2 linked regions of the Aquabacterium sp. OR-4 genome follow. The protein of the gene in region 1 interacts with the protein of each later gene in a pairwise test. Links are inferred from orthologs where the notes say so. Each region holds a gene or a part of one and is shown in the gene's direction. Other genes may lie near its edges.

The links.
Region 2: the proteins of N4G63_RS26260 (region 1) and dsbD interact in binary tests that used the Escherichia coli proteins (3 or more experiments, as listed by UniProt). The link is inferred for Aquabacterium sp. OR-4 from one-to-one orthologs.

The regions. Positions count from the first base shown.
Region 1 is NZ_JAOCQD020000004.1:163,135-178,243, reverse strand. What follows is about bases 4,498-7,496. They hold N4G63_RS26260 (DsbE family thiol:disulfide interchange protein), read left to right. Parts: upstream 4,498-5,662; coding sequence 5,663-6,331; downstream 6,332-7,496. Other genes in these bases: N4G63_RS26250 (tetratricopeptide repeat protein), read left to right, coding at 6,801-7,496; N4G63_RS26255 (cytochrome c-type biogenesis protein), read left to right, coding at 6,328-6,804; N4G63_RS26265 (heme lyase CcmF/NrfE family subunit), read left to right, coding at 4,498-5,666. In the rest of the region: cobA (uroporphyrinogen-III C-methyltransferase), read left to right, coding at 1-401; heme ABC exporter ATP-binding protein CcmA, read left to right, coding at 688-1,338; N4G63_RS26285 (heme exporter protein CcmB), read left to right, coding at 1,329-2,066; heme ABC transporter permease CcmC, read left to right, coding at 2,080-2,919; heme exporter protein CcmD, read left to right, coding at 2,912-3,106; cytochrome c maturation protein CcmE, read left to right, coding at 3,103-3,549; more of N4G63_RS26265, read left to right, coding at 3,546-4,497; more of N4G63_RS26250, read left to right, coding at 7,497-7,625; N4G63_RS26245 (NapC/NirT family cytochrome c), read right to left, coding at 7,754-8,449; N4G63_RS26240 (nitrate reductase cytochrome c-type subunit), read right to left, coding at 8,508-8,981; quinol dehydrogenase ferredoxin subunit NapH, read right to left, coding at 8,984-9,892; ferredoxin-type protein NapG, read right to left, coding at 9,889-10,767; nitrate reductase catalytic subunit NapA, read right to left, coding at 10,885-13,443; N4G63_RS26220 (chaperone NapD), read right to left, coding at 13,526-13,876; N4G63_RS26215 (c-type cytochrome), read left to right, coding at 14,427-14,828; N4G63_RS26210 (cbb3-type cytochrome c oxidase subunit I), read left to right, coding at 14,934-15,109. UniProt on the Escherichia coli protein: Involved in disulfide bond formation. Catalyzes a late, reductive step in the assembly of periplasmic c-type cytochromes, probably the reduction of disulfide bonds of the apocytochrome c to allow covalent linkage with the heme.
Region 2 is NZ_JAOCQD020000001.1:763,341-778,344, forward strand. The notes cover bases 1-2,894. They hold dsbD (protein-disulfide reductase DsbD), read left to right. Parts: upstream 1-499; coding sequence 500-2,290; downstream 2,291-2,894. Other genes in these bases: rplQ (50S ribosomal protein L17), read left to right, coding at 1-245; N4G63_RS03205 (hypothetical protein), read right to left, coding at 2,707-2,894. Outside these bases: more of N4G63_RS03205, read right to left, coding at 2,895-3,210; N4G63_RS03210 (transposase domain-containing protein), read right to left, coding at 3,226-3,360; IS66 family insertion sequence element accessory protein TnpB, read right to left, coding at 4,932-5,276; IS66-like element accessory protein TnpA, read right to left, coding at 5,273-5,638; transcription antiterminator/RNA stability regulator CspE, read left to right, coding at 5,977-6,186; N4G63_RS03240 (trypsin-like peptidase domain-containing protein), read left to right, coding at 6,246-7,226; N4G63_RS03245 (haloacid dehalogenase type II), read left to right, coding at 7,274-8,023; N4G63_RS03250 (glucokinase), read right to left, coding at 8,088-9,998; glk (glucokinase), read left to right, coding at 10,459-11,517; N4G63_RS03260 (TonB-dependent receptor), read left to right, coding at 12,090-14,828; N4G63_RS03265 (tryptophan halogenase family protein), read left to right, coding at 14,935-15,004. UniProt on the Escherichia coli protein: Required to facilitate the formation of correct disulfide bonds in some periplasmic proteins and for the assembly of the periplasmic c-type cytochromes.

The DNA.
Region 1 (15,109 bases):
CCCTGGTGTTCTACATGGGTCTGCGCGCCTTGCCGCAGATCTGCGCGGCCCTGGTGGCCCATGGCCTGCCGGCCGCCACGCCGGCGGCCACCATCGAGCGCGCCAGCACGGCGGACCAGCGCATCACCCATGGCAGCCTGGCCACGCTGCCGGCGCGCGTGCTGGCGCAGCAGGTGCAGGCGCCGGCGCTGATCGTGGTGGGCACGGTGCTGGCGCTGCAGCCGGTGCTGGCGGCCGCGCTGGCGGTGCGGCCCGCGGCACCGGCCTTGGTGCCTGCCGCGTCCATCGCCGCGGTCAATGTCGCGGTCAATGTCGCGGTGAGCGCCGCGGTCAACGTTGCAGTGAGTTCGGCGCTGAGCGCCCCGGTGCCGGCACGGGCCGTGGCCGAGAGTCCGGCTTGACCTGAGTCAAGTCCGACGACGCAGCGGCTTCCCACAATGGCGACTCCGCTGCGACGCGCCAATGACGGCACGTCGGCGTAACGCCAGTTGCCATGCCGTCACCCTGCGTCTTTGCGTGCGAGCCGTCCGGCTTGCCATTGCCATTGCCATCGCAATCGCAATTTCCATTGCCATTGCCGGTTGCGGGCCCGCCCCCAGACCTGCTCCAGCTCCAGCCCCAGCCCCAGCCCCAGCCCCAGCCCCAGCCCCAGCCGCCAGCGCGGGTCGGGCCGCTGCGCCGCTGCTGTTGCAGGCGCAGGGCCTGGTGGCGGCGCGCGCCGGCCGCCCGTTGTGGGGGCCGCTGTCGCTCAACCTGGAGGCTGGGCAGCTGCTGCATGTGCAGGGCCCCAATGGCTGCGGCAAGACCACGCTGCTGCGCACGCTGGCCGGCCTGCGGCCGCCGGCGCTGGGCCAGGTGCGGCTGCAGCGCCCGGCTGCCGGGCTGTGGTGGCTGGGGCACACGCTGCCGCTGGCCGACGCGCTGGACGCCCGGCGCAACCTGCACCAGTGGCTGATGCTGGCCGGCGAGCCCGACGGCGGCACGCTGCCCGCGCGCATCGACGCCCAGCTGGCGCAGCTGCAGGTGCCGCCCGCGCAGGCGCTGCGCACGCTGTCGGCCGGCCAGCGGCGCAAGGTGGCGCTGGCGGTGCTGGCCCTGCTGCCGCGCGCGGTGTGGCTGCTGGACGAACCCTTTGATGCGCTGGATTCGGCCGGCTGCGACTGGCTGGCCGCCCTGTGCCAGGCCCAGCTGCGGCGCGGCGGCGCGGTGGTGCTCAGCTCGCACCAGGCGCTGCCCGCGGCCCTGAGCGGGGCCCAGGTGCTGCGGCTGGCCGCCGCGGCGCCGCCGCCGGCCCGCGCGCCATCGTCCAGCCGGTCAGCGGGCCTGGCATGGGCCTGACCCCGCCATCCGCCGCGCTGCCGCTGGCCGGCCTGCAGGCCGCGGCCGATCGGCACTGGACGCCGGCGCTGCGGGCCATCGTCGGCCGCGAATGGCAGCTGGCCTGGCAGCGCCCGGCCGATCTGGCGCTGCAGGCGGTGTTTTTTGTCGTCGTGACCAGCCTGTTCCCGCTGGCGCTGCGGCCCGAGGCGGCCACGCTGCAGCTGCTGGCGCCCGGTGTGCTGTGGGTGGCGGCGTTTCTGGCCGTGCTGCTGGCCAGCGCGCGCCTGTTCGACGACGACCTGCGCAGCGGCTGGCTCGACCAGTGGCGCCTGGCCGGCGTGCCGCTGGCGCTGCTGATGGCCGCGCGCATGGCGGTGCAGTGGGTGCTGGCCGCGGTGCCGGTGCTGCTGGTGGCGCCGCTGGTGGCGCTGCAGTTCGCGCTGGCGCCGCAGGCCCTGGGCACCTTGCTGCTGGCGCTGGCGCTGGGCACCGGCGTGCTGGCCCTGCTGGCCGCCGCGGCCGCGGCACTGTGCGCCGGCGCGCGCGGCCAGGCTGCGCTGGCGGTGCTGCTGGTGCTGCCGCTGGCCACGCCGGCGCTGGTGTTCGGCACGCTGGCCGTGGCCCAGGCGCAGCGTGGCCTGCCGGCCGCAGCCGAGCTGTCTTTGCTGGGCGCCCTGCTGGCGCTGGCCGCGGTGCTGGCGCCCTGCACCGCGGCGGCCGCGGTGGCCGCGGCGATAGAGGAATGAGCGGAGCAAGACCATGTCGCTGAACCGAATCGTGTTCTGGTTTGCCAGCCCGCCCCGCGCCGATGCGCTGGCGCGGCGCCTGATCCGCCCGCTGTCGTGGCTGGCGCTGGCCCTGGCCGTGCCGGGGCTGTGGCTGGGCTTCGTGGTCACGCCCGCCGATGCCGTGCAGGGCGAGGGCTACCGCCTGATCTACCTGCATGTGCCGGCCTCGTGGCTGGCCATGTTCTGCTACGCCATGCTGGCGCTGTGGAGCGCCGTGGGCCTGGTCTGGCGCACCCGGCTGTCGTTCGTGATGGCGCAGGCGCTGCGGCCCAGCGCGGCGCTGTGGGCGGCACTGAGCCTGGCCAGCGGGGCGCTGTGGGGCCGGCCGATGTGGGGCAGCTGGTGGGTGTGGGATGCGCGGCTGACCTCCTCGCTGCTGCTGCTGCTGCTGGTGCTGGGCCAGCTGGCGCTGCAGCGCGCGCACGACGACCCCGAGCGCGCCGACCGCAGCACCGCGCTGCTGGCGGTGCTGGGTGCGCTGAACCTGCCGGTCATCTACTTCTCGGTGCAGTGGTGGAACACGCTGCACCAGGGCGCCACCATCACCAGCAGCGGCGCCCGCATGGCCACGCCGATGCTGGTGGCCCTGCTGCTGTGCAGTGCTGCCGCCTGGGCCTGGACGGCCGCCGTGGTGCTGCGCCGCTTCCGGCTGCGCCTGGCCGCGCGCCAGCGGGCCAGCCACTGGCTCGACGCCTTGCGCGGCCAGGCCAGCGGGCCAGGCCCCGCCGTCAGCGCCATGGCCGCCAGCGCAGCGGCCCCGCTGGGGCGGGCCAGCCACCACACCGTCCACGGAGCGCCTGGCCATGCCTGACTGGTTGAACACCCTGCTCACCCCCTGGTGGCCCGATCTGGCGGCCTTTGCGCGCATGGGGCGCCACGGCGCCTATGTGTGGCCCACCGTGGCCCTCACCGCGCTGGCCCTGGCCGCCGAGTGGGCCTGGCTGCGGCGCGAGCAGGCCGAAGCCGGCCTGGCGCAGGGCCCGGAGGCTCGGCCATGAAGCCGCGCCACCGCCGCCTGCTGCTGGGCCTGGCCGTGCTGGGCCTGCTGGGTGTGGCCGGCACGCTGGCCGCGCGCGCGCTGCGCAGCAACCTGGTGTTTTTTGTCACGCCGGCCCAGGTGCTGGCCGGCGAGGCCGCCGGCCGCGAGCAGCTGCGCCTGGGCGGCATGGTGCAGGCCGGCTCGATCCGGCGCGGGGCCGACGGCATGCAGGTGCAGTTCGTCATTGCCGACCGCCGCCACGCCGTGCCGGTGCTGTACCGCGGCGTGCTGCCCGACCTGTTTGCCGAGGGCCAGGGGGCGGTGGCGCAGGGCCGGCTGCAGCCCGATGGCAGCCTGCTGGCCAGCGAGGTGCTGGCCAAGCACGACGAGAACTACCGCCCGCCCGGCGTGGAGATGCCGCCGCAGGCCACCGCCGCGGCGCCCCTGGGGGCCCGGCCATGACCGGCGAGCTGGGCCAGCTGGCCCTGGTGCTGGCCTTTGCCGCGGCCGCGCTGCAGGCGCTGGCCGGCCTGGCGCCGGCTGCCTGGGGCGCGCCGCCGCGCCTGGCGGCAGCGGCACTGCGGGTGCAGGCGCTGGCGGTGGCCGGGGCCTTCGTGGCGCTGGCCGCGGCCTTTGCGCAGCGCGACTTTTCGCTGGTCTACGTGGCCCAGCACAGCAATGCCCAGCTGCCGCTGGTCTACCGGCTGGCGGCGGTGTGGGGCGGCCACGAGGGCTCGATGCTGCTGTGGGCGCTGGTGCTGGCCGGCTGGAGCCTGCTGGCCGCCCCGGTGCTGCAGCGGCGCGACGCCGCGCTGGCGCGCAGCAGCGTGGGCGTGCTGGGCGCCGTGTCGGTGGCCATGCTGGGCTTCGTGCTGCTGGCCTCGAACCCCTTTCTGCGCCTGCTGCCCGCGGCGCAGGACGGACAAGACCTCAACCCCATGCTGCAGGACCCCGGCCTGGTGTTCCATCCGCCGCTGCTGTACCTGGGCTATGTGGGCACCGTGGTGCCGTTTGCCGTGGTCATCGCGCGGCTGCTGCGGCCCACCGCCGACGAAGCCTGGGTGCGCCTGCTGCGGCCCTTCGTGCTGGCCGCGCTGGCCTGCCTGACCCTGGGCATTGCGCTGGGCAGCTGGTGGGCCTATTACGAACTGGGCTGGGGCGGCTGGTGGTTCTGGGACCCGGTGGAGAACGCCTCGCTGATGCCCTGGCTGGCCCTGGCCGCGCTGCTGCACGTGCTGCCCGCGCGCGAGCAGCGCGGCAGCTTTGCGCTGTGGACCGGCGTGCTGGCGGTGGCAGCCTTCGCGCTCAGCCTGGTGGGCACCTTCCTCGTGCGCTCGGGGGTGCTGACCTCGGTGCATGCCTTTGCCAGCGATCCGCGCCGCGGCGTGTGGATGCTGGCGATGGTGGCCGCCACGCTGCTGGTGGCCACCGCGCTGCTGGGCACGCAGGCCGCGCGGCTGGCCGCGCGCCGCGCGCCCGGCCCCTGGACGCTGGCCTCGCGCGAGGCCGGCCTGGCACTGGCCGGCGCGCTGCTGATGGCGGCCTGCGGCTCGGTGCTGCTGGGCACGCTGTACCCGCTGGCCATCGATGCGCTGCAGGCCGGCAAGCTGTCGGTGGGCGCACCGTACTTTGACGCCGTGCTGCAGCCGCTGCTGCTGCCGCTGCTGGCACTGGCCGGCCTGGCGCCCTGGCTGCGCTGGGGTGGCGCCCGGCTGCGCCGCGATGGCACCACCCAGGCCGCGCAGGCGCCGCACACCGCCAAGCGGCCCCAGCAGGCCTGGCACACCCGGCTGCCGCGGCCGGCCCTGGCCGGCCTGGCGCTGGCGTTGACGGGCGTGGCGCTGGCCTGGCTGCTGCAGGCGCGGTTTGGCCAGGTCAGGCCGGCGGTGTGGCTCACGCTGTGCCTGGCCGGCTGGCTGGCTGGCGCCACGCTGGCGCATGCGCTGCCGCGCCTGGGCCGGCTGGGGGCCAGTGCCTGGGGCATGACGATCGCCCACCTGGGCGTGGCGGTGTTTGCCGCCGGGGTGGCCATGGTCAACGGCCATGGCCAGGAGCGCGATGCCACGCTGGCGCCGGGCGAGCAGACCCGGCTGGGTGACTGCCTGCTGCGCTTTGACGGCGTGCGGCCGCTGCCAGGGGCCAACTACGACGCGCTGCGCGGCCGCTTCACGCTGCAGTGCCCGGGCCAGGCCGCGCTGGCGCTGCAGCCCGAAAAGCGCGCCTACCCCGGCGCGGCCATGCCCACCAGCGAATCGGCCATCGTGCCGGGCCTGTGGCGCGACCTCTATGTGGCACTGGGCGAACCGGTGCTGCCGGCCGGCGCGGCGGGCCTGACGGCCGGGCGCGCCACGGCCACCCAGGCCGACGCCCTGGTCTTGCGCCAGGCGCCCTGGACGCTGCGCCTGCAGGTCAAGCCGCTGATGCGCTGGGTCTGGGCAGGCGCGCTGCTGATGGCGCTGGGGGCGGCCATTGCCGCGCTGGCCCGGCGCTACCGGCAGCCGCTGCCGCGCCCCGGCGCGGCGCCCCACGCCGCCTTGCCCACCCGCAGGCCCCACACCTGGGCTGGAGACCCGACATGAGCCTTGCTTCAGCATCCGCCTCCGCCTCCGCCGCCGCGGCGCCGCCCCAGCCCGCGCTGCCGCCAACGGCCACGCCGCGCCGGCGCTGGCCGCTGGGGCTGGCCCTGGGCGCGGTGGCCGCCTTGCTGGGTCTGCTGGCGCTGGGTCTGCGGCAGGACCCGACGGCGCTGCCCTCGGCGCTGCTGGGCCAGCCTTTCCCGGCCTTTGACCTGCCCCGCCTGGGCGCCGCCGATCCGGCCGCCCAGGCCGCGCCGGCAGGCCCGGCGCTGCGCCACACCGCACTGGCGGGGCGAGCGCGGGTCATCAACGTGTGGGCCAGCTGGTGCGGCACCTGCCGCGAGGAACACCCGGCGCTGCTGGCGCTGGCCGCCGAGCTGCGCGCGCAAGGCCGCGCCGATCAGCTGCTGGGCCTGAACCACAAGGACCACGACGCCGCCGCCCGGCAGTGGCTGAGCCGCCAGGGCGGCGACCCCTATCACGCCAGCATCGTGGATGCCGATGGCCGCCTGGGCCTCGAGCTGGGTGTCTACGGCGTGCCGGAGACCTTTGTCACCGATGCCGCCGGCCGCATCGTGCACCGCCATGTCGGCGCGCTGACGCCGCAGGTGATCCGCGAGCGCATCCTGCCGCTGCTGGCGGCGGGCGTGGCCGGAGCCGGCCGATGAGCGCGCGCCGAGCGCTCCTGCGGGCCCGCGTGGCGGCCAGCGCGGCCGGCCTGTGCGCCACGCTGGCGCTGGCCGCGCCCGGCACCGCCCCGCAGGCACCGCAGACACCGCAGGCCCTGACAGAGCCCACCATGGCGGCGCCGTACGACGAGGCGCTGCAGCAGCTGCTGCGCGAGCTGCGCTGCGTGGTCTGCCAGAACCAGAGCCTGGCCGATTCAACCGCGCCGCTGGCGCAGGACATGAAGCGCGAGATCACCCAGCGCCTGGCCCAGGGCCAGACGCCCGAGCAGGTGCGCCACTGGCTGGTGGCGCGCTATGGCGACTTCGTCACCTACCAGCCACCGCTGACAGCCGCCACCGCGCTGCTGTGGGTGGTGCCCGGGCTGCTGGCCTTGGCCGGAGTGGCCACCGTGGCCCGCGCGGCCCGGCGCCTGCCCGGCCCGGCGGCCCCACCCACAGGAGATCGCGCATGAGCGCCGACATCGGCCTGGCCACCGCCAGCACCCTGGGCTGGGGCGCCTGGCCCTTCATGGCCGTGGCCGGCGCCGGCGTGGCGGCGGCCGGTGCCTGGCTGGCGCAGCAGACCGCGGCGGCCGAGGTGGCTGCGGTGGCCGATGTGGCTGCGGTGGCCGGAACGCCCGAACCGGCCGGGGCCGCACCCGCCACTGCATCCGCCGAACCTACCGCTGCACCTGCCGCCGCGCTGGCCCTGCCGCGCGCGCCGCGTGCGCGCCGCCTGTGGTTCTGGGGCGTGGCGGCCGGGCTGCCGCTGGCGGTGGCCGCGCTGTACGCCGGCCAGGGTGAGCTGCGCGCGCTCGACCCGGCCCAGCACCGCGCCGCGCCCGATGCCGCCAGCATGGTTCTGCGGCTCGAGCGGCGGCTGGCCGCCGCGGCCGGGCAGGCGCGCCCCGAAGAGTGGGCCATGCTGGCACGCTCATACCGCGTGCTGGACCGCCAGGCCGAGGCCGCGCAAGCCTACGAGCGCGCGGCGGCGCTGGCGCAGGGCGATGCCGATCTGCTGATCGACTGGATCGAGGCCCGGCTGATGGCCGCCGGGCGGCGCTTTGACGCGCGTGCGCTGCAGCTGCTGGCGCAGGCGCAGGGCCTGGCGCCGCAGCACCCCGGCGTGCTGCTGCTCGACGGCCTGGCCGCGCTGCAGCAGGCCGACCGGCCGCGGGCCCAGGCCCGCCTGCAGGCCTGGCTGGCCACCCAGCCCGACGACACCGCCGATCGCGCGGTGGTGGTGCAGGCGCTGGCCGATCTGGCCGCCGGGCGCGATCCGCGCCGGCCCTGAGCGCTGCGCCGGCCGCTGCGGCCGGCGTGGCCGCTCAGCGGCCCCTAGGTTGACCTCTTGGTTGACCTCTTGGCCGACCTCTTGGCCGACCCACTGGCCGACCCACTGGCTGACCTCTTGCCGGACCCTCAGCCGCCGCTGGCCGCGCTGGCGCCTGCCGCAGGGGCCTTGGCGCCTTCGTCGGCCGCGTGGTGCGCCGGGGCCATGGCCGGGGCCTGCACCGCGGCGGCCTTGTCGGCGCCGATGTGCTGCTCGATCGGCGGCAGCGTGTGGGCAATGCCCTTGTGGCAGTCGATGCAGGTCTGGCCGGCATTGAAGGCCACCTGGTGCTTGGTGGCGGCGCGGCGGTTCTGCTCGGCGTAGTCCATGTAGCTGAAGTCGTGACAGTTGCGGCATTCGCGGCTGTCGTTCTTCTTCATGCGGTCCCACTCGTGCTGGGCCAGCTCGGCGCGCTTGGCGTTGAACTTCTCCGGCGTGTCGATGGTGCCCAGGATCTTGTGCAGCACCTCGTTGCTTGCCTGGATCTTGCGGATCATCTTCGGGCCCCATTCCTTGGGCACGTGGCAGTCGGGGCAGGTGGCGCGCACGCCGGTGCGGTTCTGGTAGTGGATGGTGTTGCGGTACTCGGCGTAGACGTTGTCGCGCATCTCGTGGCACGAGATGCAGAAGGCCTCGCGGTTGGTCCACTCCATCGCGGTGTTGAAGCCGCCCCAGAACAGGATGCCCAGTGCAAAGGCCAGGCCGAAGCCGCCGGTGGCCAGCAGCCAGAAGCGGCGGATCAGGCCGGGCCGGGCCCGGCTCTTGTCGTTCTCGTGGTCGTTCACGTCATGTCTCCTTCAATGCGCGGTGCCGGCACGCCGGCCGCTGCCTCGGGCCGGCGGATCACTGCAGCCCCCGCGCACGCTGGAAGCTGTTTTCCACCAGCGGCTTGGCATCGGTCTGCGGCACATGGCACTGGGTGCAGAAGTAGCGGCGCGGGCTGATGTTGTCGAGCTCGGTGCCCTCGCGCGACTTGAAGTGCGTGACGCTCACCTTGGTGGCCCCGGTGTTCTTGGTCTTCTGCCAGGCATGGCAGTCCATGCACTTGTTGAAGTTCTTGGTGATCTGGTAGCCGTGGATGGCATGCGGGATCAGCGGCGGCTGCTGCACGAAGTCGCGGTCCATCGGCGCGCGGTCGCGCTCCTGGTGGCCGCCTTGCGGCGGGTTGTCCTGGGTCAGCGGCGTGCCGCCGCGCAGCGCCTGGATCTTCACCGGCGCATCGGCGGCCTGCACCGAGGCGTTGTGGGCGCCCAGGGCCACCAGGGTGGCGGCGAGCAGGATCTTGGCCAGGGTGGGGGCCAGGGTGGGGAGTCGCATGGTCAGTCCCTCTTCGTGTCGAATCGGTGGGTGTAGCGGAAGACATCGGGGCCGCAGACATCGATGCAGCGGCCGCAGTTGGTGCAGTCCCGGTCGGTGATCACCGGGCCGTGGCCCTGCTTGCCCTTGAGGGGCGCCACGATCACCTGGGGTTCGGGGCACACGGCATAGCAGTCGGCGCAGTCGTTGCAGCGGCTGGCGTGGGTGGCCGCCACGCGCAGCAGGCTCTTGTGGCCGATCAGGCCGTAGGCCGCGCCCACCGGGCAGACATGGCCGCACCAGCCGCGCGGCATCACCGCCAGATCGAACAGGAACACCGCCGCGGTGGCGCCCCAGGCCAGGCTGCCGCCAAAGATCAGCGCGCGCTGGGTCATGGCCACCGGGTTGACGCTCTCCCACACGGCCAGGCCGGTGATGGCGCTGGCCAGCAGCACGGCGCCGGCCAGCCACAGGCGCAGCGGGCCGCGCGGCGCCCGGCCGCCGCCGATCTGCAGGCGCCGGCGCAGCCAGGCCGCGGCATCGGTGACCACGTTGACCGGGCACACCCAGCTGCAGAACACGCGGCCGCCCACCAGGCCGTAGAAGGCGATGACGATGGCCGCGCCGAGCAGCGCGCTCAGCTCGGGCACGTGGCGCGTGGCCAGCACCTGGGCCAGGGCGAACGGATCGGTCAGCGGCAGCACGCCCAGCGTCAGGCTGCTGGCGAGGTTGCCCTTGACGATCCACAGCCCGGCCCAGGGGCCCAGCAGAAACAGCGTGACGATGGCCAGCTGCGACAGGCGCCGCAGCAGCAGCAGGCGGTGCGCGCGCCACCAGCCCTTGGCCTGCACGGCCTCGCGGCCGGGCGCCGGCACGGGCGCCGGACGGGGGGGTGTTTGTCCAGCGGTCTGGCTGGCCGACGCGGCGTTCATCGGGCACGCTCGCTGGCGACAGGTGCCACAGGTGCGGCGGGTGCGGCCGGTGCGGCCTGGCTGGCCTGGCGGGCATTGCGGGCCGTGGCGCCGGCCGGGTCGTAGGCGGCGCTGCCACTGCGCAGCGGGCCCAGGTCACCCGGCACCGGCTGGGCGGGCAGGTTCTGCACCGGCAGGTCGTACTGCGGCTGGCCCTGGCGGTTGGCGCTGTCCCAGCCCTTGCGATAGTGCCGGCCCGGCGCGCCGCGGGCGATGGCCATCGGCAGCACCTTGATCGCGGCCTGCTCGAGCACGCAGCTCTTCTCGCACATGCCGCAGCCGGTGCAGGCCTCGGCATGCACGGTGGGCAGCAGCATGGCGTGGCGGTCGCTGCGCGGGTTGCTGATCTTGTCCAGCGTGATGGCCTGGTCGATCACCGGGCACACGCGGTAGCAGACATCGCAGCGCAGGCCCAGGAAGTTCAGGCAGTTCTCCTGGTCGATCAGCACCGCCACGCCCATCTTCGCCCGGGTGATGTCGGTCAGTGCAGGGTCCAGCGCCCCGGTGGGGCAGGCCTTGACGCAGGGAAGGCTCTCGCACATCTCGCAGGGGATGTCGCGCGCCACGAAAAACGGCGTGCCGATGGCCACGTCCACCGCCACACCGCGGTCACCGGTGCTGAGCCGCAGGTTCTGCGGCGGGCAGTCGCGCACGCACAGGCCGCAGCGCACGCAGGCGCCGAGAAAGTCGTGCTCGGCCAGCGCACCGGGGGGCCGCAGGGCCTGCGCCGGCCGGGCCAGCGCCGGCCGCGCGAGCAGCGCCGCACCGCCGGCCATCAGGCCCGCGGTGGTGGCACTGGCGGCGCCTTGCAGCACCTGCCGTCGACTGATCGCCATGGTGTTTCTCGGAGTCGGGCTGTTACCCGGCGCAGGCCGCAGATCCGGCCCGGCCGGGCTGCTGGCGTGGCCCCCTCGAAGGGCAGGCCGCGCGGGCGCCACGGGGGTGGGCCAGGCTCACGCCCGCACCACCTTGACCGCGCACTTCTTGAAGTCGGTTTCCTTGCTGATCGGGCAGGTGGCATCCAGGGTCAGCTTGTTGACCAGCTTGCCTTCGTCGAAGAAGGGCACGAACACCAGGCCGCGCGGCACCTTGTTGCGGCCCTTGGTCTCGACGTGCAGCGCGATCTCGCCGCGGCGCGAGGCCACCTTGACCTGCATGCCGCGCTGGATGCCGCGCGCCTTGGCGTCGTCGGGGTGCATGAACAGCACCGCCTCGGGCACGGCACGGTGCAGCTCGGACACGCGGCGGGTCATGGTGCCGGTGTGCCAGTGCTCCAGCACGCGGCCGGTGCACAGCCACAGGTCGAAGTCCTTGTCGGGGCTCTCGGCGGCCGGCTGGTAGGGCAGGGCGAAGATCACCGCCTTGCCGTCCTTGTGGCCGTAGAACTTGACGCCTTCGCCAGCCTTCACATAGGGGTCGTAGCCCTCGCGGAAACGCCACAGCGTCTCCTTGCCGTCGACCACCGGCCAGCGCAGGCCGCGCACGCCGTGGTAGGTGTCGAACGGGGCCAGGTCATGGCCGTGGCCGCGCCCGAACTCGGCGTATTCCTCGAACAGGCCCTTTTGCACATAGAAGCCGAAGGCCTGGCTCTCGGCATTGGTGTAGCCCTTGATGTACTGGCCGTTGGTCTTGCCCAGTTCGGCCAGCGGGAACTTGTCGACCTTGCCGTTGCGAAACAGCACGTCGAACAGCGTCTTGCCCTTCAGCGCGGGCTTCTTGGCGATCAGCTCGGCGGGCCAGACCTCCTCGACCTTGAAGCGCTTGCTGAACTCCATCATCTGCCACAGATCACTGCGCGACTGGCCCGGCGCGCTGACCTGCTGGCGCCAGAACTGGGTGCGGCGCTCGGCATTGCCGAAGGCGCCTTCCTTCTCCACCCACATGGCCGCGGGCAGGATCAGGTCGGCGGCCATCGCGCTGACCGTCGGGTAGGGGTCGCTGACCACCACGAAGGCTGCCGGGTTGCGCCAGCCGGGGTACATCTCGCCGTTGATGTTGGGCCCGGCCTGCATGTTGTTGTTGGTGGTGACCCAGTAGCACTTGAGCTTGCCGTCCTTGAGCGCGCGGCTCTGGGCCACGGCGTGCAGGCCGATCTTGTCGGGGATGGTGCCTTCGGGCAGGCCCCAGATCTCTTCGGTGTGCTGGCGGTGCTGCGGGTTGGTGACCACCATGTCGGCGGGCAGGCGGTGGGCAAAGGTGCCCACCTCGCGCGCCGTGCCGCAGGCGCTGGGCTGGCCGGTCAGGCTGAACGGGCTGTTGCCCGGCTGGCTGATCTTGCCGGTGAGCAGGTGGATGTTGTAGACGAGGTTGTTGGCCCAGGTGCCGCGGGTGTGCTGGTTGAAGCCCATGGTCCAGAAGCTGACCACCTTGACCTTGGGGTCGGCATACAGCCTGGCCAGTTCCTCGAGCTGCTTGACCGGCACGCCCGACAGCTGGCTCACCTTCTCGGCGGTGTAGTCGCTGACGAACTTGGCGTACTCGTCGAACGAGATCGGCTTGGCATCGTTGGGGTTGCCCTTGGGCTTGCCGTCGGCGCCGGCGTAGCCGTTGCTCTTGGCGTCCTTCTCCAGCGCATGGGCCGGTCGCAGGCCGTAGCCGATGTCGGTCTCTCCCTGCTTGAAGTTGACATGCTTCTTCAGGAACTCGGCGTTGACCTTCTTGTTCGAGATCAGGTAGTGCGCGATGTAGTTCAGGATCGCCAGATCGGTCTGCGGCGAGAACACCATCGGGATGTCGGCCAGGTCGAAGCTGCGGTGCTCGTAGGTGGACAGCACGGCCACCTTGACATGCGGGTTCGACAGGCGGCGGTCGGTGATGCGGCTCCACAGGATGGGGTGCATCTCGGCCATGTTGCTGCCCCACAGCACAAAGGCGTCGGCCTGCTCGATGTCGTCGTAGCAGCCCATCGGCTCGTCGATGCCGAAGCTGCGCATGAAGCCGGCCACCGCACTGGCCATGCAGTGGCGGGCATTGGGGTCGAGGTTGTTCGAGCGGAAGCCGGCCTTCCACAGCTTGGAGGCAACATAACCCTCCCACACCGTCCACTGGCCCGAGCCGAACATGGCAATGCCGGTGGGGCCGTCCTTGGCCAGGGTGTCCTTCCACTTGGCGGCCATCAGGTCGAAGGCCTCGTCCCAGCTCACCGGCACGAAGTCGCCGTTCTTGTCGTACTTGCCGTCCTTCTTGCGCAGCAACGGGGTCGTCAGCCGGTCCTTGCCGTACATGATCTTCGACAGGAAGTAGCCCTTGATGCAGTTCAGGCCGCGGTTCACCGGCGACTCGGGGTCGCCCTGCGTGGCCACCACCTTGCCGTCCTGCACGCCCACCATCACCGCGCAGCCGGTGCCGCAGAAGCGGCAGGGCGCCTTGTCCCAGCGCACCGCGCCATCGCTGGCCGGCGGCGCGCTGGCGGTGGCGGCGGGTGCGCCGTGCACCACGATCGGAATGCCCGCCACCGCGGCGGTGGCGGTCAGGGCCTGGGTCTTGATGAAGTCGCGGCGGTTGGCTTGCATGGCGTGGTGCGTGTGGGCGTTGGACGTCGTTCGGAGTGGCCGCAATGCTGTGGGGCCAGTGGGGTCTTGTCCTTGAACTGGTTCAAGCACGTTCGGGGGTGGGCGGCGCCGGGTCGTCGGGCTTGTGCGCCCTCAAATCGGCCAGGCCGTTGCGCCAGTCGGCATAGCCCTGCACCGTGGTGGCCGCCTCGGGCAGGTCGGGGCCCGAGTACTCGTAGACCAGCGCAGTGCCGAGCACCTGCGGCCACAGCGCCACCTCGGCCATGGTGGCGGCCGCGGGCCGGCCCTGGCTGTCTTCGATCACCACCACCAGCCGGCCGTCGCCAGCCTCGGGCGGCAGGGCCAGATCAACGCCGGGCAGGGCGCGCAGCGCCTGCTCGGTGCTGTCGCGGTGCTCGGGGCGGATGCGCACGATGACGCCGAGGATGCTCATGCCTCAGGCCGTCTCGTTGCACAACAGGAAAACTGAGCGTTCGGTCGGTGTCATGTCTGCTTCGCGTTGTCGCGTTGCCGCGTTGTCGAGGTATGCGGCCGCACGCTGCTGCGGCCGTCCGGCCATGCGGCGGCGCAGGCCGCTGCGCCCGGGATGTGCTCCGGACGTGCTGCGGGCCGCCATCGCCAGCGTGGTGGGGTGAACGGGTCAGGGGCGGTGTCGCACGCGGTGCATGCGCAGCAAACCCCATGGGCGCCCCCGTTGCCTGCGCCGTTACAGGCTGGGGGCCGGATGCCACGCCCGGCAGCAGGCCAGGGTGTGAAGCATCGATGCCGCACTGTGCCCAAGGCGCGGCGTGGCCGACTTGATGCGGATCAACTGCGGCCTTGCAGGGCGCTGCGGGCCGGCAGCGCGCGGCCAATCTTGAACCGGTTCAAGGAACGAAGCCGGGCGCTTCACTAGGCTGTGCCCCTGTCACATTCAGCAGAGCAGGAGGCCGGCGATGGGCGCAGGCGCAACAGGGGGCGGTCGTGGTGGATTCACCAAGCAGATGGCCCGCAACATCTTCTACGGCGGCACGGCCTTCTTCGTGCTGCTGTTCATCGCGCTGGTGACCGACAGCGCGCGGCAGATTCCGCAGCGCTCGAACCAGGCGGCACTGACGCCGGCGGTCGAGCGCGGCAAGCTCATCTGGGAAACGCGCAACTGCATCGGCTGCCACACGCTGCTGGGCGAGGGCGCCTACTTCGCCCCCGAGCTGGGCAACGTGGTGCCGCGCCGCGGCGCCGAGTTCGTCAAGGCCTGGATGAAGGCGCAGCCCACCGGCGTGCCCGGCCGCCGGCAGATGCCGCAGTTCCACCTGAGCGAGCAGCAGCTCGAGGACCTGGTGCAGTTCCTCGACTGGAGCAGCAAGATCAACACCGAAAAGTGGCCGCCCAACATCGAAGGGTAAGGCCGGACGTGAGTCCGTCCCTGCGGACGGAGGAACGCCTGCCGCACCGCCCGGCCATGCAAGGGCCGGGCGTGGGTGGGCAGCTGAGCCACTAGGAGATTTGAGATGCAACCCGCAACCCTGAAATTCAAGTCGCAGGCCGTCGCGAAGTACTACTTCGTGGCCGCCCTGGCGCTGTTCGTCGGCCAGATCGTGTTCGGCATCAGCCTGGGCCTGCAGTACGTGGTCGGCGACTTCCTGTTCCCCTACATCCCGTTCAACCAGGCGCGGATGGTGCACAC
Region 2 (15,004 bases), on another replicon or contig:
TCACCCTGGGCAAGGAGCCCACCCTGGCCAACAAGCGCCTGGCGTTCTCGCGCCTGCGCGACCGTGACGCCGTGGTCAAGCTGTTCGCTGATCTGGGCCCGCGTTTCGCAACCCGTCCGGGCGGCTACACCCGCATCCTCAAGATGGGGTTCCGTGTGGGTGACAACGCGCCGATGGCGTTCGTTGAGCTGGTCGATCGCGCCGAGCCCGCCGCTGCCGAAGGTGCCGACGCCGCAGCCGAGTAAGACTGCAGACACAGCCGCGGCGTCTGCACACCCGCAGGACGGTGCCTGTTGAATGCCCCAGAAGAAGCCAGCCGAGTGCTGGCTTTTTTCATGCCCCGTTCGTGCGCGTGGATGGTGATGTGCACCGCCATTGGAACCCGGTGCCGCAGCGAGAATCTGTCTTCATCATGAGGGCCTTGATGTATCTCCCGCTTTGCCGTCCGTGGCCGCGACCCCGACCTGGCACCGCGCCGCGGCTGTGGGCCTTGCTGGGGGTGTTTCTGGTCTGGCTGCTGGGTTTGGGCGGGGTTGCTCCTGCCAAGGCCGCAGAGCAGTTTCTCGCGCCGGAGCAGGCGTTCCAGGTTTCGGCTGCCCTGGTGTCGGCGCAGCGTGCCGAGGTGCTGGTGCGCATCGCCGAGGGCTACTACCTCTACCGTGAGCCACTGAAGATCACGGCGGAGGGTGCAGCCTTGGGCCCACTCGAGGTGCCTGCCGGCAAAGTCAAGTTCGACGAGAACTTCGGCAAGGAGGTCGAGACCTACCGTGGCGAGCTGCAGGTGGGCGTGCCGCTGCAGCCGGCGGGCAGCGCCCCGGTCACGCTGGAGGTCGTGGTGCAGGGCTGTGCGGATGCCGGCCTGTGCTATCCACCGCAGGCCCTGAAGATCGCGCTGGATGCCAGCCGTCCGACGGCCGGCAGTGCGACCACCAGCCCAGCGCCGATCGTGCCGAACAGCGCCACCGCAAGCCAGGGCAATGCGCGCGGCTGGCTGGACGATGCCGCGGTAGGCGAGGTGCTGCGCAGCGGCCGGCTCTGGCCTGCGCTGCTGGTGTTCTTCGGCCTCGGCCTGATGCTCAGCCTGACGCCCTGCGTGCTGCCCATGCTGCCCATCCTGTCGTCGCTGATCGTCGGGCAGCAGCCCTGCGCGTCACGCGGGCGCGGTCTGGCGCTGGCCACGGCCTACTCGCTGGGCATGGCGCTGGTGTACACCGCGCTCGGCATCGCGGCTGGCCTGGCTGGGGAGGGTTTTGCTGCTGCGCTGCAAACGCCCTGGGCCCTCGGGGTCTTCTCGGCGCTGCTGGTCGTGCTGGCCTTGTCGATGTTCGATGTCTACGAGTTGCGTCTGCCTGCCGCGATGACCACGCAGTTGACGGTGCATTGCAACCGGCTGCGCGCGGGCCAGCTGATGGGTGTGTTTGCGATGGGTGGCGTGTCGGCGCTGATCGTCAGCCCCTGTGTCAGCGCCCCGCTGGCCGGCGCGCTGATGTTCATCAGCCAGAGTCGCGATGTGGTGCTGGGCGGCGGGGCCTTGTTTGCGCTGGCCATGGGCATGAGCGTGCCCTTGCTGTTGCTGGGCGCGTCGGCGGGACGCTGGTTGCCCAAGGCGGGCCCTTGGATGCAGATGATCAAGCGCCTGTTCGGCGTGCTGATGCTGGCGGTGGCCTTGTGGGTGGCCCAGCCGCTGCTGCAGGTCTCTGTGGCGTTGGCGATTTGGGGCCTGCTGCTGATGTTGCTCGGCTTCTTGCTCAAACCTTTTGCGCCGCATGCGGCGCACCAGCACCCGGTGCGCGACAGCCTCGGGCGTGCCATGGGTCTGGCGGCACTGGCCTGGGGCCTGGCGCAATTGGTCGGCGCGGCATCCGGAGGCCGCGATCCTCTGCAACCGCTGGCGCATCTGGTGGCCGGGGCCCGTGCGGCCGAGCCCGCCGCGCCGGCCTTTCGTGTCATCCATACGCAGGCCGAGTTCGATGCCGCGCTGCGCGATGCCGGTGGTCAGCGCCTGATCCTTGATTTCTATGCCGACTGGTGTGTCTCGTGCAAGGAGATGGAGCGCTTCACGTTCCGCGACGCCAACGTTGCGCAGCGCATGCAGGCCGCCGTGCTGATCAAGGCCGACGTCACGGCCAATACAGAGGATCAACGCGCGATGCTCAAGCGCTTCGGTCTGTTCGGTCCGCCGGGCACCTTGTTCTTTGATGGACAAGGGCGTGAGCTGCTGGCCAGCCGGGTGATCGGCTACCAGGACGCAGCCCGCTTCAAGCGCACGCTCGACGCCGTTGGCCTGTGACTCAACGAAAGTTCTTGCAGACGCTTGAAAGCATGCTATAGTGCTAGCTTCAGTCGCGGGGTGGAGCAGCCTGGTAGCTCGTTGGGCTCATAACCCAAAGGTCGCAAGTTCAAATCTTGCCCCCGCAACCAAGAAATCAGCAGTTGAATCAACGAGTCAGCTGCGAAGCGAAAGCCACCCAAGCGGGTGGCTTTTTGCTTTGTGCCGCGCCCATGCATTGGCATTGGCATTGGCATTGGCATTGGCATTGGCATTGGCATTGGCATTGGCATTGGCATTGGCATTGGCATTGGCATTGGCATTGGCATTGGCATTGGCATTGGCATTGGTTCAGCTTGGGTCTGTGCAGCGCGCGGCAAGCGCGTCAGGCGTGAGCGTCTGGCCGTCCCATCTTGACGAGTGGACTGGCCCCGTTGCTATGGCCTGGGCTTGACCGCCCCGACGAAGGCAACACACTCCACCAGGTTGAGCGCGCCCAGCATGAGGTACTTCTCCGCCTCGGTGCGAACGCCCATCAGGTCGTGTTCGTCGAGCCAGCCGTATACGAAGGCCAGCAGGTAGCGCTCGGCATGTTCAGTGTGGAACTGTTCGACGACCTTGGTCGCCAGTTCCTGCGGCAAGCCTTCGTTGAAGCGCGCACGGGCCGTCAGGCGCTGCAGGCAGCCGTCCTGGATGTCCTCGGTGATCAGCGGCCACTGGTGCCCGCTGAGCTTCATCGCCTGGAAGGTGACCAACAGGACGTGCAGCGCCACCTCCAGCTGCGACATGTCCGCCCCCATGCCCGGCAGCGCCAGGATCGAGGCGAGCATGTTGGGCTGCTGGGCGTAGATCTCGTCGGCCAGGCGCACCTTCTGGTCGTGGCTCATGCGGCGCACGGCGACGTCGGCCTCGATCACCACCCACTGCGCGAGCCGTCCCATCAACTTCAACTTCAGTCAGGCCGGCCGCCAGCGATGCGGCAGCAGTTCGTCCAGCCGGTGGCTGGGGTGCAGGTGGATGCGCGCCAGCACGTCGCGCAGGTAGGCCCACGGATCCAGGCCATTGAGCTTGGCCGACTGAACCAGGCTCATCACCACCGCCGCGCGCTGCCCGGCCAGCGCGCTGCCGGCGAACAGCCAGTTCTTGGCGCCCAGCTTCCACGGCTTGATCTGCCGCTCGATGAGGTTGTTGTCGATGGCCACCGCCCCGTCGTCCAGGTGCAGCGTGAGCGCCTTCCAGGCGTTCAGGCTGTAGTCGATGGCCTCGGCGATCTTGGTGCCGTCCGGCACCTGCGTGCGCTGCAGCTTCAGCCACACCTCGAACTCCTCCCACAGCGGCCGGCTGAAGCCCTGACGTGCGTGCCGACGCTCCTCGCAGCCCATCTCGGCGAAGGCGGCCTCGGCCCGGTAGATTCGGCTCCAGCGCAGCATCGCCTCGGTGGCCACCACGCTGGCACTGTGGCCGCCGCGGCTGAGTTCCTCGAAGCGGCGCCGGGCATGCGCGGCGCAGGCCGCTGCCTTGCGCTGCGGGTAGACCTTGGCATCGAGTACGCCGTTGTAGCCGGCGTACTGATCGGTGATCAGGGTGCCGTTCCACACTGGCTCAGGCGATGGCGGCCCCTTGCCGCCCAGGAAGGCCACCGGGTATTGCGCCCCGCGTCCCAGGCAGAACTCGTAGATCACGCCCGGGTGCGGATCGTGGTGGCTGCGCGCCCAGGCCCAGACGTAGACCTTCTTCGTCTTGCCTGCGCCCGGGTCAGCAGCGGCAGCGGCGTCTCGTCGGCGTGCAGCACCGTGCAGCTGAGGATGAAGCGCCGCTGCAACTCGAACAGCGGCTCCAGCGATACGCCACCGGCGCCGCCCCAGGATGCCAGCGTCGAGCGCGGCGTGTGCACGCCCGAACGTGCGTTGATCGGCGCCTGCCGGTAGTACGGCAGGTGGTCGACGAAGCGGCTGATCAGCGTGTGCGCCACCAAGCCCGCAGCCGGGATGCCACCGTCGACCACGTCCGGCTCGGCCGGCTCCTGGTGCAGTTGCTGGCAGCACTTGCAGGCCCACTTGCCGTAGATGTGCCGGTGCACGAAGAACTTCGCCGGGATGATGTCCAGCTTCTCGCTGACGTCCTCGCCGATGCGCTGCATCGGCCGGCCGCAGTCGGTGTTTGGGCAGGTGGTGTCCTCGGGCTCGTGGCGGTGCTCGACGCGCTCCAGGTGCTCGGGCAGTGCCCGGCGACGGGGCTTGCGGGGTGGCGCCTTCGGGGCCTTGGGTGTCTCGGGCAAGCCGCGCTGCAACTCGGCCAGCTTCGCCCTCAGGCTGGCCTCGTCCTCGGCCATGACTTCAGCGAACAGCAGCCGCTGTGCGGCCGTCATCGACTCGGTCTTGGCGTCGAACTTCCAGCGCTTGAGCCGCGCGAGCTCGAAGTTGAGCTTGTCGATCTTGACTCGGGCCAGCGCAATCTCGCGCTCGCGCCGGGCCAGCTCATGCGCATCGGCCTGGGCCTGCTGCTTCAATCGCTCAATCAGTGCGGCCACCTCGGCCGGCAGGCTCGTCACATCGATGGCGTCGGCAGATTCACCCGGCATGCGCAGCATGGTGCCGCGCCTGCCGCCACGGCACCATTGGCACTTGTGCTGTCAACGGCCCCCGGCCGTCGTATTGCTCGATCAGCAGCGGCGTATGGTGGCCAGTTCGCCCAGGCGCTGCCAGGGCAGGCCCAGCGTCAGCGCCTCGAACTGCTGCGTGCTGAGCTGCAACGCGCAAGCTGCCGAGCCCGCCTCGGCCGTGTGCCTGACGAAGCGGCCAGCATGCAGCCGGCGCGTGGCGCACCACACGCCGAAGCCGTCGTGCACGAGCAGCTTGAGCCGGCTTGCGCGCGCATTGGCGAAGAGGTAGCCGTGGTGCGCGCGCGCCTCGCCCAGCGTGTTGACCACCACTGTCAGCAGCCGGTCGGCACCGGCACGCATGTCCTGCGGCTGGGTGCACAACCACAGCGTGTCGATACGGATCAACGCAGCCACTCCCGCAGCCAAGCCCCGCACTCGCTGGCGGCCTGGCCGGGCCAGATGATGCTCACGGTGGTCGCGCCACGGCGCAGCTCGATGCGGATGTCCGGCAGCGCGCCGGCCGTGCTCGGCGGCAGCGGCAGCGCGATGAACTGCGGGGCTGGAGTCGCAGCATTCGCGTCCTGTGCGGCCGCTGCAACCCGTTCCTGCCGGCGCCAGGCATGCACCATGTTCGCGTTCAGACCGTGCGACTGCGCCACACTGGCCACCGATGCGCCGGGCTGCTCGCATTCCGCCAGCACCTGTTGCCTCAGCGCGGGGGGATGCTGGCGCACCTTCTTGCGTGTCGAGTGTTCCATCGTGTCCATGACAGAGTTGTCGTGGACACGAGACTGGCGCGACGATCGCTGTCGTTCAAGATGGGATGGCTAGCCGCTCACCGTCAGGCGGGGCTGCGGCTTCTTGGCGTTTCGCCTGCGCGGCACTTTGGCCGTTGTTTGACGCTTCTGCCTAGAAATAGTCCGAACGGATCGGGCTGCAACGGTGTACCATCGGGAAAGTCAGGCTTGCTATAGACCGTCTCTCGAGGTCTCCTCTGTTCCCCGCTGGTGTCGCCACCGGGTCCCGGTCGAATCCCCCCGTTGAACTTCTGTGCTACTGGCACTGCGTGGCAGTGTGCTGCGCAGCATTTTCAAAGGAAATCGACATGACGACTCAAACCGGCACCGTGAAGTGGTTCAACGAGGGCAAGGGCTTCGGCTTCATCGCCCCTGATGACGGCAGCAAGGATCTCTTCGCTCACTTCAGCGAGATCAAGGGCACGGGCTTCAAGACCCTGGCCGAGAACCAGCGCGTCGAGTTCGAAGTGACCGACGGCAAGAAGGGCCCCCAAGCCTCGAACATCCGCCCGGTCTGATCGCCGGACGGGCAGGCGGACGGCTCCGGTTCTAGGCACCGGACCAGCCGCCAGCCGCCGTGAGAAACCTCCAGGAAGCCACCGAGCGCATCTGCGAACTCAAGGGCAGCCTGGTGGCCCTGGAAACGCTGGCTGCGGCCATGCTGCATGTCATCTCTGACGAGCAGCGGCAGCGGCTGCGCCAGGTACTCGAACGGCATGCGGAAGTGGCGCGATCAGTCTTGATCCATGCGCCCATTTCCGAGCTCACCATCGGTGCTTTCGAGCACAGCGTTGCACGCAGCCTCGGGCTGATTGGCGACGCCGCCGCTCCGCGGCGATCGGTTGAGCCGATGATGCGCACCACGGTGCGCATCCACACATTCGAAGGCCCGCGCGTGCTCACTGCCGCGACGGGCTTTTTCTTTGAGCGCGATGCGCGGCTGTTTCTCGTGACCAGCCGGCATGTGCTGCTTGATGAAGCCAGCGGGCACCGGCCCGACCACATCGCGCTGCGACTGCACTGTGACGAGAGCGACCTGACCCGCTGCAGCGACTGCGCCGTGCCGCTCTACCGGCAAGGCCAGGCTGGCTGGCGCGAAAGCCGCGACGGCAGCGGCGTGATCGATGTGGCCGCGCTGGAAATCGATCGCGCGGCGCTGCCGCCGTCGGCGCTGCTGCGTGCCTTCACGCCGGCCCATCTGCCCGGCCCGCAAGCCACGGTGGAGGCGGCGTGTCCGGTGGCCATCGTGGGCTTTGCGCCGGGGCTTCAGGATGCCGTGCATCACCTGCCGCTGGTGCGGCAGGCCAGCATCGCCTCGTCGTACGGTGTGCCCTACCAGGGCCGCGGCTGCTTTCTGCTGGATACCCGCGGGCAAGCCGGTTTGAGCGGGTCGCCGGTGCTGGGCAGTGCCCCGCATGCCGGCCAGCGGGCCGACGGCCTACCGTGGCTGCTGCTGGGCGTGCTCTCGGCGCGTCTGGGCGCTGGTGATGGCGGCGATGACGCCGGCCTGGGCCGCGCCTGGTATGCCGAAGTGCTGATGGCCCTCACGGCCGCCTGAAGCCTGCGCCGGGGAGCCGGTTTGCGGCTGCAGGCGGCCGCCAGGCCATGGCATGCTGCCGGCCAGGAGGTCTCGACGTGAACGATTCCCTGGCCGATGTGAAGGCGCTGGTGTTCGACGTGTTCGGCACCCTGGTGGATTGGCGCGGCGGCGTTGCGCGTGAGGCCGAGCTGGCGCTGGCGCCGCTGGGCCTGCAGGCCGACTGGGCCGAGCTGGCCGACGACTGGCGCGCGCAGTATCAGCCGGCGATGGAAGAGGTGCGCAGCGGCCGCCTGCCGTACGCCCGGCTGGACGCCCTGCACCGCCGCAACCTTGACCTGGTACTGCAGCAGCGTGGGTGGGCCGCGCAGGTGGACGACGCCACCCGGCAGTCGCTCAACCGCGCCTGGCATCGGCTGGATGCCTGGCCCGATGTGGTGCCGGCCCTGGCCCGCCTGCGTCGTCGTTTCCTGCTGGCCCCCTGCTCCAACGGGCACATCGCGTTGATGGTGGCGCTGGCGCGCCGCAATGGCATGGTGTGGGATGCCGTCTGCGGCGCCGAACTGGCGCGTGACTACAAGCCCCAGGCCGTGGTCTACCAGGCAGCGGCCGCGGCCTTTGATCTGCCGCCGGCGCAGCTGCTGATGGTGGCGGCGCATTCGTCGGATCTGGCGGCGGCCCGTGCGGCGGGCCTGCGCACGGCCTTCATCCCGCGGCCCGACGAGAGCGGCCCGGGCCGTGGCGAGCAACGCGCCAGTTGCGCGGTGGACGCCAGCGCCGACAGCCTGCTGGCGCTGGCGGCCCAACTGGGTTGCTGATGCGGCGGTGAGGCGCTTGGCCTGCGTTGTGCCGTGTTGCGGGTGCGGCCTCGGGCGACCTGGCTCAGCGGCTGTGCATGGTCATGTGCGACAGCGTGGGCGTGCCCGAGGCGCTGGCGCTTTCGGCGCTCAGGCTGCGGCTGCTGGCGGCATGGCCGGTGGCGGCGGGTGGCAGCTCGATCGGCGCGGCGCCGTCCGGGGCGCGGCGCATCGCCACCCCCACGGTCAGGATGTCGATGACCAGCAACTGCAGGATGCGGCTGACCATGGGCACCTGGGTGGCTGAATCCTCGACGTGGTCAACCGCCAGCACGGTGTCGGCCTTGCGGGCCAGCGGGCTCTGGCTGGCGGTGATGGCCACCACGGCGGCGCCGCGCTCATGGGCGCGGTCGGCCACCTCCAGCAGCTCGGGCAGGCGGCCGTTGGCGCTGATGATCACCGCCACATCGCCGCGCTTGAGCACGCCCACCGCCAGCAGCTGCATGCGCGGATCGGTGTAGGCGCCAGCGGGGATGCCGAAGCGCAGGAACTTGAACTGCGCATCGTGCGCCACCGCGCCGTACTGGCCCACGGTGCAGAACTCCACCCGGTTGGCGGCCACCAGCAGATCGATGGTGCGGTCGATCATTTCGCGGTTGAGCTGGCTGCGCACCTGCAGGATGGCGCTGGCCGTGTTGCCCAGCACCTTGGCGCCCAGCTCGACCGTCGAGTCGTCGTTGGTGACCTGCACATGGGTGATGGGCAGTGTGCCGGTCAGGCCCGAGGCCAGGCGCAGCTTGAAATCGGACAGGCCCTCGCAGCCCAGCGAGCGGCAAAAGCGGATCACCGTGGGCTGGCTCACCTGTGCGGCCTTGGCGATGTCGGCGATCGGCTGGTTGAGCACGGTGCGTGGCTGGGCCAGCACATGCTCGGCCACGCGCAGCTCGGCCGGCGAGAGCTCGCTGCAGGCGCGCCGGATCTGCGCCAGGATGGTGGCGCCGGGCGCCATCTGCATCACCTTGAGCTGTGATTCCAGAATGGCCGAGACGCCGATGAAGGTGGCCTCGGCGGCCGTGATCACGTAGGTGGGGATGGCCGCCACGTAGCGGCTGAAGCGGCCCTTGTCCTCGAAGCGCTGGCGAAAGCTCGAGCGGTCGAAGTACTCGGCCAGCCGCGGCACGATGCTGCCGCCGATGTAGATGCCGCCGGTGGCGCCCAGGGTCACGGCCAGGTTGGCGGCCGTGGTGCCCAGCATGCTGCAGAAGACGTCCAGCGTCTGCTCGGCCAGCGGGTCGCCGCCGTCGAGCGCGCGGCGGGTGATCTCGGGTGCGGCCGGGGTGGCGGTGGCGGGGTCGATCGGCGCGCCGGCATGCTCGGCCAGCGCGCGGTACATCAGCTCGAGGCCCGGGCCCGACAGCAGGCGCTCGAACGAGACATGCTCGAACTGCCGCCAGGCGTGGCGCAGCACCGCGATCTCGCGCTCGTCGCGCGGCGAGAAGCTGGTGTGGCCGCCTTCGGAGCCCAGCGACACCCAGCCGTCGCCGGCCGGAATCAGCGCCGACACGCCCAGGCCGCTGCCCGAGCCCAGCAGGCCGATCACGCTGCGCGGCCGTGCCTGGCCGCCGCCCACCTGGCGCACGCCGCCGGCGGGCAGGCGCGGCAGCGACATGGCCAGCGCGGTGAAGTCGTTGACCACCAGCAGCGTGTCGAAGCCCAGGCGCTGGCGCATGGCCTCGATCGAGAACTCCCAGTGGTAGTTGGTCATGCGCACCTGGTCGCCCTCGACCGGGTTGGCCAGGGCCACGGCCGCATGGCCCACGTGCAGATCGGGCGGCAGGGTGTCGAGGTAGGCGCGCACCGCGGCATGGAAATCGGCATGCTCGGCGCAGCGCAGTGACGCCGGGCGCGTGAACTCGCCCGGCGCGGTCTCGAGCGCAAAGCGGGCAAAGGTGCCGCCGATGTCGGCGATGAGCCGTGGGCTGTCGAAAGTCGCCATGGTGCGGATGGCGGGGGAGCCGCCCGCCGCGGTGGTTTTGCCGATAATCGCTGCGGTCGGATCGGGCACGCCGCCGGTGCGCACCGGCCGGGACGCTGCGTCAGGCAGCGTTGCAGGTGCCCGAAACGCCTGGTGCGAAGAGTATGTCATAGCCTGTAGCCTGACTACATCTGACGCCGCGTTCGGCGTGCTAGTGGTTTACCAAGGCATTTCCCTCTAAGAGAGCGGCCAAATTCTGAGTTGCCTTGGGGATGTTGCCGCTTGCTGTGGTGCTGTAGTTTTGCTACCTTCGGCCCGCGGCGTGCAGTGTTTGCGCGGCCTGGCCCGGTGATTGCTCGGGTTGGGTGGCCGGGTTGAACGCAGCGCAGCAAGGGCCTGTTCGATCACGGTGCCCGTCCCCGACAACCCGAGCCTCCGCACTGTGGCCTTGACGCCGACGACCGAGACCCCAGCAGTTCTCATGCCTGCCACCACTGCCGCCTCGCGCGACGAGGCAGCGGCGCAGGCGCGCGATTTCCCCCGACTGGTGGCCGACATTGGCGGCACCAACGCCCGTTTTGGCTGGATCGAGGCGCCCGGTGCACCGGTGTCGCTGGTGCGCACGCTTTCGGTGCCGGCCTTTGCCGGGCCGGGCGAGGCAGCGCGCAGCTACCTGGATGACCTGGCCACCCAGCAGGGTGGCGCGTGGCGCGCACCACGCCACGCGGCCTTTGCCGTGGCCACCGCGGTGGCCGGTGACCGGGTGGCGTTCACCAACAGCCACTGGGATTTTTCGCGCGAGGCGGTGCGCCAGGCGCTGGGCGTCGAGCAACTGCTGATGCTCAACGACTTCGAGGCGCTGGCGCTGTCGCTGCCCTGTCTGGGCGCAGCGCAACTGCGCTGCCCGGATGGGCGGCTGCCGCGGGCGCCGGGCCACGCCGCGCCCGGCACACCGGCGCCTCTGGCCGTGGTGGGGCCGGGCACCGGCCTGGGCGTGGGGGCGGTGGTGCACACCCGCCAGGGCTGGGTGGCCCTGCCTGGCGAAGGGGGGCATGCCACGCTGGCTGCCGGCCATGCCCTCGAGGCCGAGGTGATCGGTGTGGTGCGGCGGCAGTTTGCGCATGTGTCGGCCGAGCGCCTGCTGTCGGGCATTGGCCTGCCGCTGCTGCACCAGGCCTTGGGCGAGGTGCACGGCCAGCCCGTGGCCGCACCCTGGAGCGCCGAGGCCATCGTCAACGGCGCGCTGGCCGGCGATCAGGCGCTGTGCGGCGACACCGTCGACCTGTTCTGTGCCTTGCTGGGCAGCTTTGCCGGCAATGTGGCGCTCACGCTGGGTGCACGCGGTGGCGTGTACATCGGCGGCGGCATCGTGCCGCGGTTTGCCGACCGTTTCTTTGCGTCGGCCTTCCGCGAGCGCTTCGAGGCCAAGGGCCGCTTCCAGGCCTATCTGGCGGCCATTCCCACCGCGCTGATCACCGACACGCTGGCGGCGCTGACCGGCGGCGCGCTGGCCATCGAGCAGCAGGTGGCGCTGGGTTGATCCGCAACGGTTGAGCGGCGCCCGCCACCGTGCGGGTCGCGCGCGGCCGTTGGGTGCCGTGCCGCGCCGTGCAGTGAAAGGGGCGGTGCGCCGCCCCAGCTTTCCTCCATTTGCCTTGGGCTCATCGCCCCGCCTGCGCTCACCCGCGGGGTGGGTGGCGCCGCGCTCGCGGCGGCCGGCTGTACCCGCGTGGCGCCGCACAGGTGCAGGCTCGGCCTCGGGCAGCGTGGCGGCGTGGCGGTGCCGCAGCCCGTTGGCCACCCGCGCTCCGTCCGCATTGGTGCCTACAAACCTGGCCGGCGAGATTTGTAGTTCAGCTACAAGTCACACCACGATGGGCTGTGGTTGATTGGCCACATTGCCCCCGGATTTTCCCGTATTTCCAAGGGATTACACCGATCAAATGGGGCCATTCAGGCCTCGATCCGAGAGGTTGGCACCGCGCCTGCGCTTGCCCGTCAATCTAGTTTTAGTACAAACTTGTGTCGTTGCAGATTTTGCAATCCCTGTCGGAATGCCCTGGCCGCACGGCCGCCAGGGGGCGGGGCGATCAAGGGCACGAGGAGATCAACATGACGACATCCATCCGGCGCGCGCGCAGCGGTCGCGGCCAAGCGGGGTTCCAGGTGCGGCCGGTGGCCGTGGGCTGCGCCATGCTGTTGCTGGGCGCCAGCGAGCTGGCCATGGCGCAGCAGGCCAGCCAGGAAGTGGTGGTGACCGGCATCCGCCGCGGCATCGAGAGCGCGATCTCGGTGAAGAAAAACGCCGACGGCATCGTCGAGGCGGTGTCGGCCGAAGACATCGGCAAGCTGCCCGACAGCAGCATCGCCGAAGCGCTGGCACGCCTGCCGGGCCTGACGGCGCAACGCGTGAACGGCCGTGCCCAGGAGATCCAGGTGCGCGGTCTGGCCGGGCAGTTTGCGAGCACGCTGCTCAACGGGCGCGAGCAGGTCAGCACCGGCGACAACCGGGCGGCCGAGTTCGACCAGTACCCGTCCGAGCTGCTGGGCGGCGTGTCGATCTACAAGACGCCCTACGCCAACCTGGTGGGTCAGGGCCTGTCGGGCACCATCGACCTGCAGACGGTGCGGCCGCTCAACTTTGCCAGCCGCTCGATCGCGGTGAACCTGCGCGGCGAGCGCAACTCGATGGGCAGCCTCAATGACGGCGGTTCCGGGGCCAATGGCAGCCGCTTCAGCGCCTCGTACATCGACCAGTTCGCCAACCGCACCATCGGCGTGGCGCTGGGCTATGCGCGCCTGGATTCGCCCAACCAGAACCAGTACTACCGCAGCTGGGGCTACCCCAGCGGCAGCGGCACGATCGGCGCCACCACCTACAACGATGTGCGCCTGCCGGGCGGCATCCAGGTGCGGGCCGAGTCGGCCGAGCAGGTGCGCGACGGCCTGATGGCGGTGCTGCAGTACAAGCCGAACAAGGACTTCGAGAGCCTGGTCGACCTGTACTACTCGAAGTTCGAGAAAACCGCGCTGCAGCGCGGCTTCGAGAGCGGCCTGGCCTGGTCGGGTGCCACGCTCACCAACCCCAAGGTGAGCGGCGCCACGCAGACCGCGCCCAACACCTACAGCGGCGGCGTGCTCACCTCGGCAGACTACGTGGGCGTCAAGCCGGTGTTCCGGCATGACCTGAACACCCGCGAGGACGAGATCAAGGCCATTGGCTGGAACAACAAGCTCAAGCTCGCCGGCTGGACCGCCACCACCGACCTGAGCTGGTCGAAGGCCACGCGCTCGGAGTCGATCCTCGAGCTGTACTCGGGCACCGTGCCCGGCAGCACCGGCGCCACCGACACCTTCACCGTCAACCTGCCCGATGGCGGCGGCGTGCCCAGCATCCGCGCCGGGCTGAACTACGCCGATCCGTCGATCATCCGCCTGGTCGATTCGGGCGGCTGGGGCCAGGCCGGCTACCTGAAGCAGCCCAAGGTGAGCGACGAGCTCAAGTCGGTGCGCATGGGGCTGCAACGCGATGTCTCGGCGGGCTTCGTCAGCCGCATCGACCTGGGCGCCAACTACACCGAGCGCGAGAAGTCGCGCGACGTGCCCGAGTTCTTCACCGACCTGAAGGCCGCGCCCACCACGGTGCCGGCCAGCATGCTGCGCGGCAGCACCTCGCTGGCCTTCGTCGGCATTCCGTCGATGCTCAGCTACGACCCGGCCCAGGCCCTGGCCCAGCTGTACACGCTGCGCGCCAACGTCAACAACGCCGACATCATCAACAAGCAGTGGACGGTGCGCGAGAAGATCAGCACCGGCTACCTGAAGGCCGACATCGACACCGAGGTGATGGGCAAGGGCCTGCGCGGCAATGCCGGCGTGCAGGTGGTGCACACCAACCAGAGCTCGACCGCCTACGACGTGGATCTGTCCGACCGCTCCAAGCAGCGCCAGCAGACCGCCGGCACCACCTACACCGATGTGCTGCCCAGCCTGAACCTGGCGCTGTCGCTGAACGAGTCGCAGGTGGTGCGCCTGGGCATGGCCAAGCAGATGGCCCGGCCACGCATGGACGACATGCGCGCCACGCGCAAGTTCGACGTGGACACCAGCCGCGTGCCGACGGTGTGGACCGGCGACGGCGGCAACCCCGAGCTCAAGCCCTGGCGCGCCGACGCGCTGGACCTGTCGTTCGAGCAGTACTTCGGCAACAAGGGCTACGTGGCCCTGGCCGGCTACTACAAGGACCTGAAGAGCTACATCTACAAGCAGAAGGTGCCGCGCAGCTTTGCCGGCGTCACGGTGCCCACCGGCAAGACCGCGCCCACCTCCGACATCGGCCTGTTCGAGCAGCCGGCCAATGGCAGCGGCGGGTCGATCAGCGGTGCCGAGTTCTCGCTGTCGGTGCCGCTGTCGATGCTGAGCAAGTCGCTCGACGGCTTTGGCGTGGTCTACACCGCGTCGGTCACCGAGAGCCAGATCCAGCCCTTCGGGCCGGGTGACACGCGGCCGCTGCCGGGCCTGTCGAAGAAGGTCTGGAACCTGACCGGCTACTACGAGAAGTACGGCTTCTCGGCACGTGCCAGCTACCGCTACCGCGGCCCGTACGTGGCCGAGGTCACCGGCTTCGGCGCCGACCGCGCGTTCGAGTACGCCAAGGCCGAGAGCATCGTCGACCTGCAGCTGGGCTACGAGTTCAGCAGCGGGCCGGCCAAGGGCCTGTCGCTGCTGGTGCAGGTGAACAACGCCACCAACGAGCCCTACGAGGAGTACTACAACAACGACCCGACCCAGGTGCGCCAGAACACCAAGTACGGCCGCACCATGCTCTTCGGCATCAACTACAAGATGTGATGCCGCCGGCGCCGCGGCCTGCCGCCACGGCGCCGCGTCGGGTACCCCGGGCCCTGCGCTGCCGCTGCAGCCAGGGCCTTGTGCATTGAACGCAGGCGAGGCTGGCATGCAGGACGAACGTGCAGTGCGCGAGGTGGTGGTCGTGGGCGGCGGCAGCGCCGGCTGGATGGTGGCCG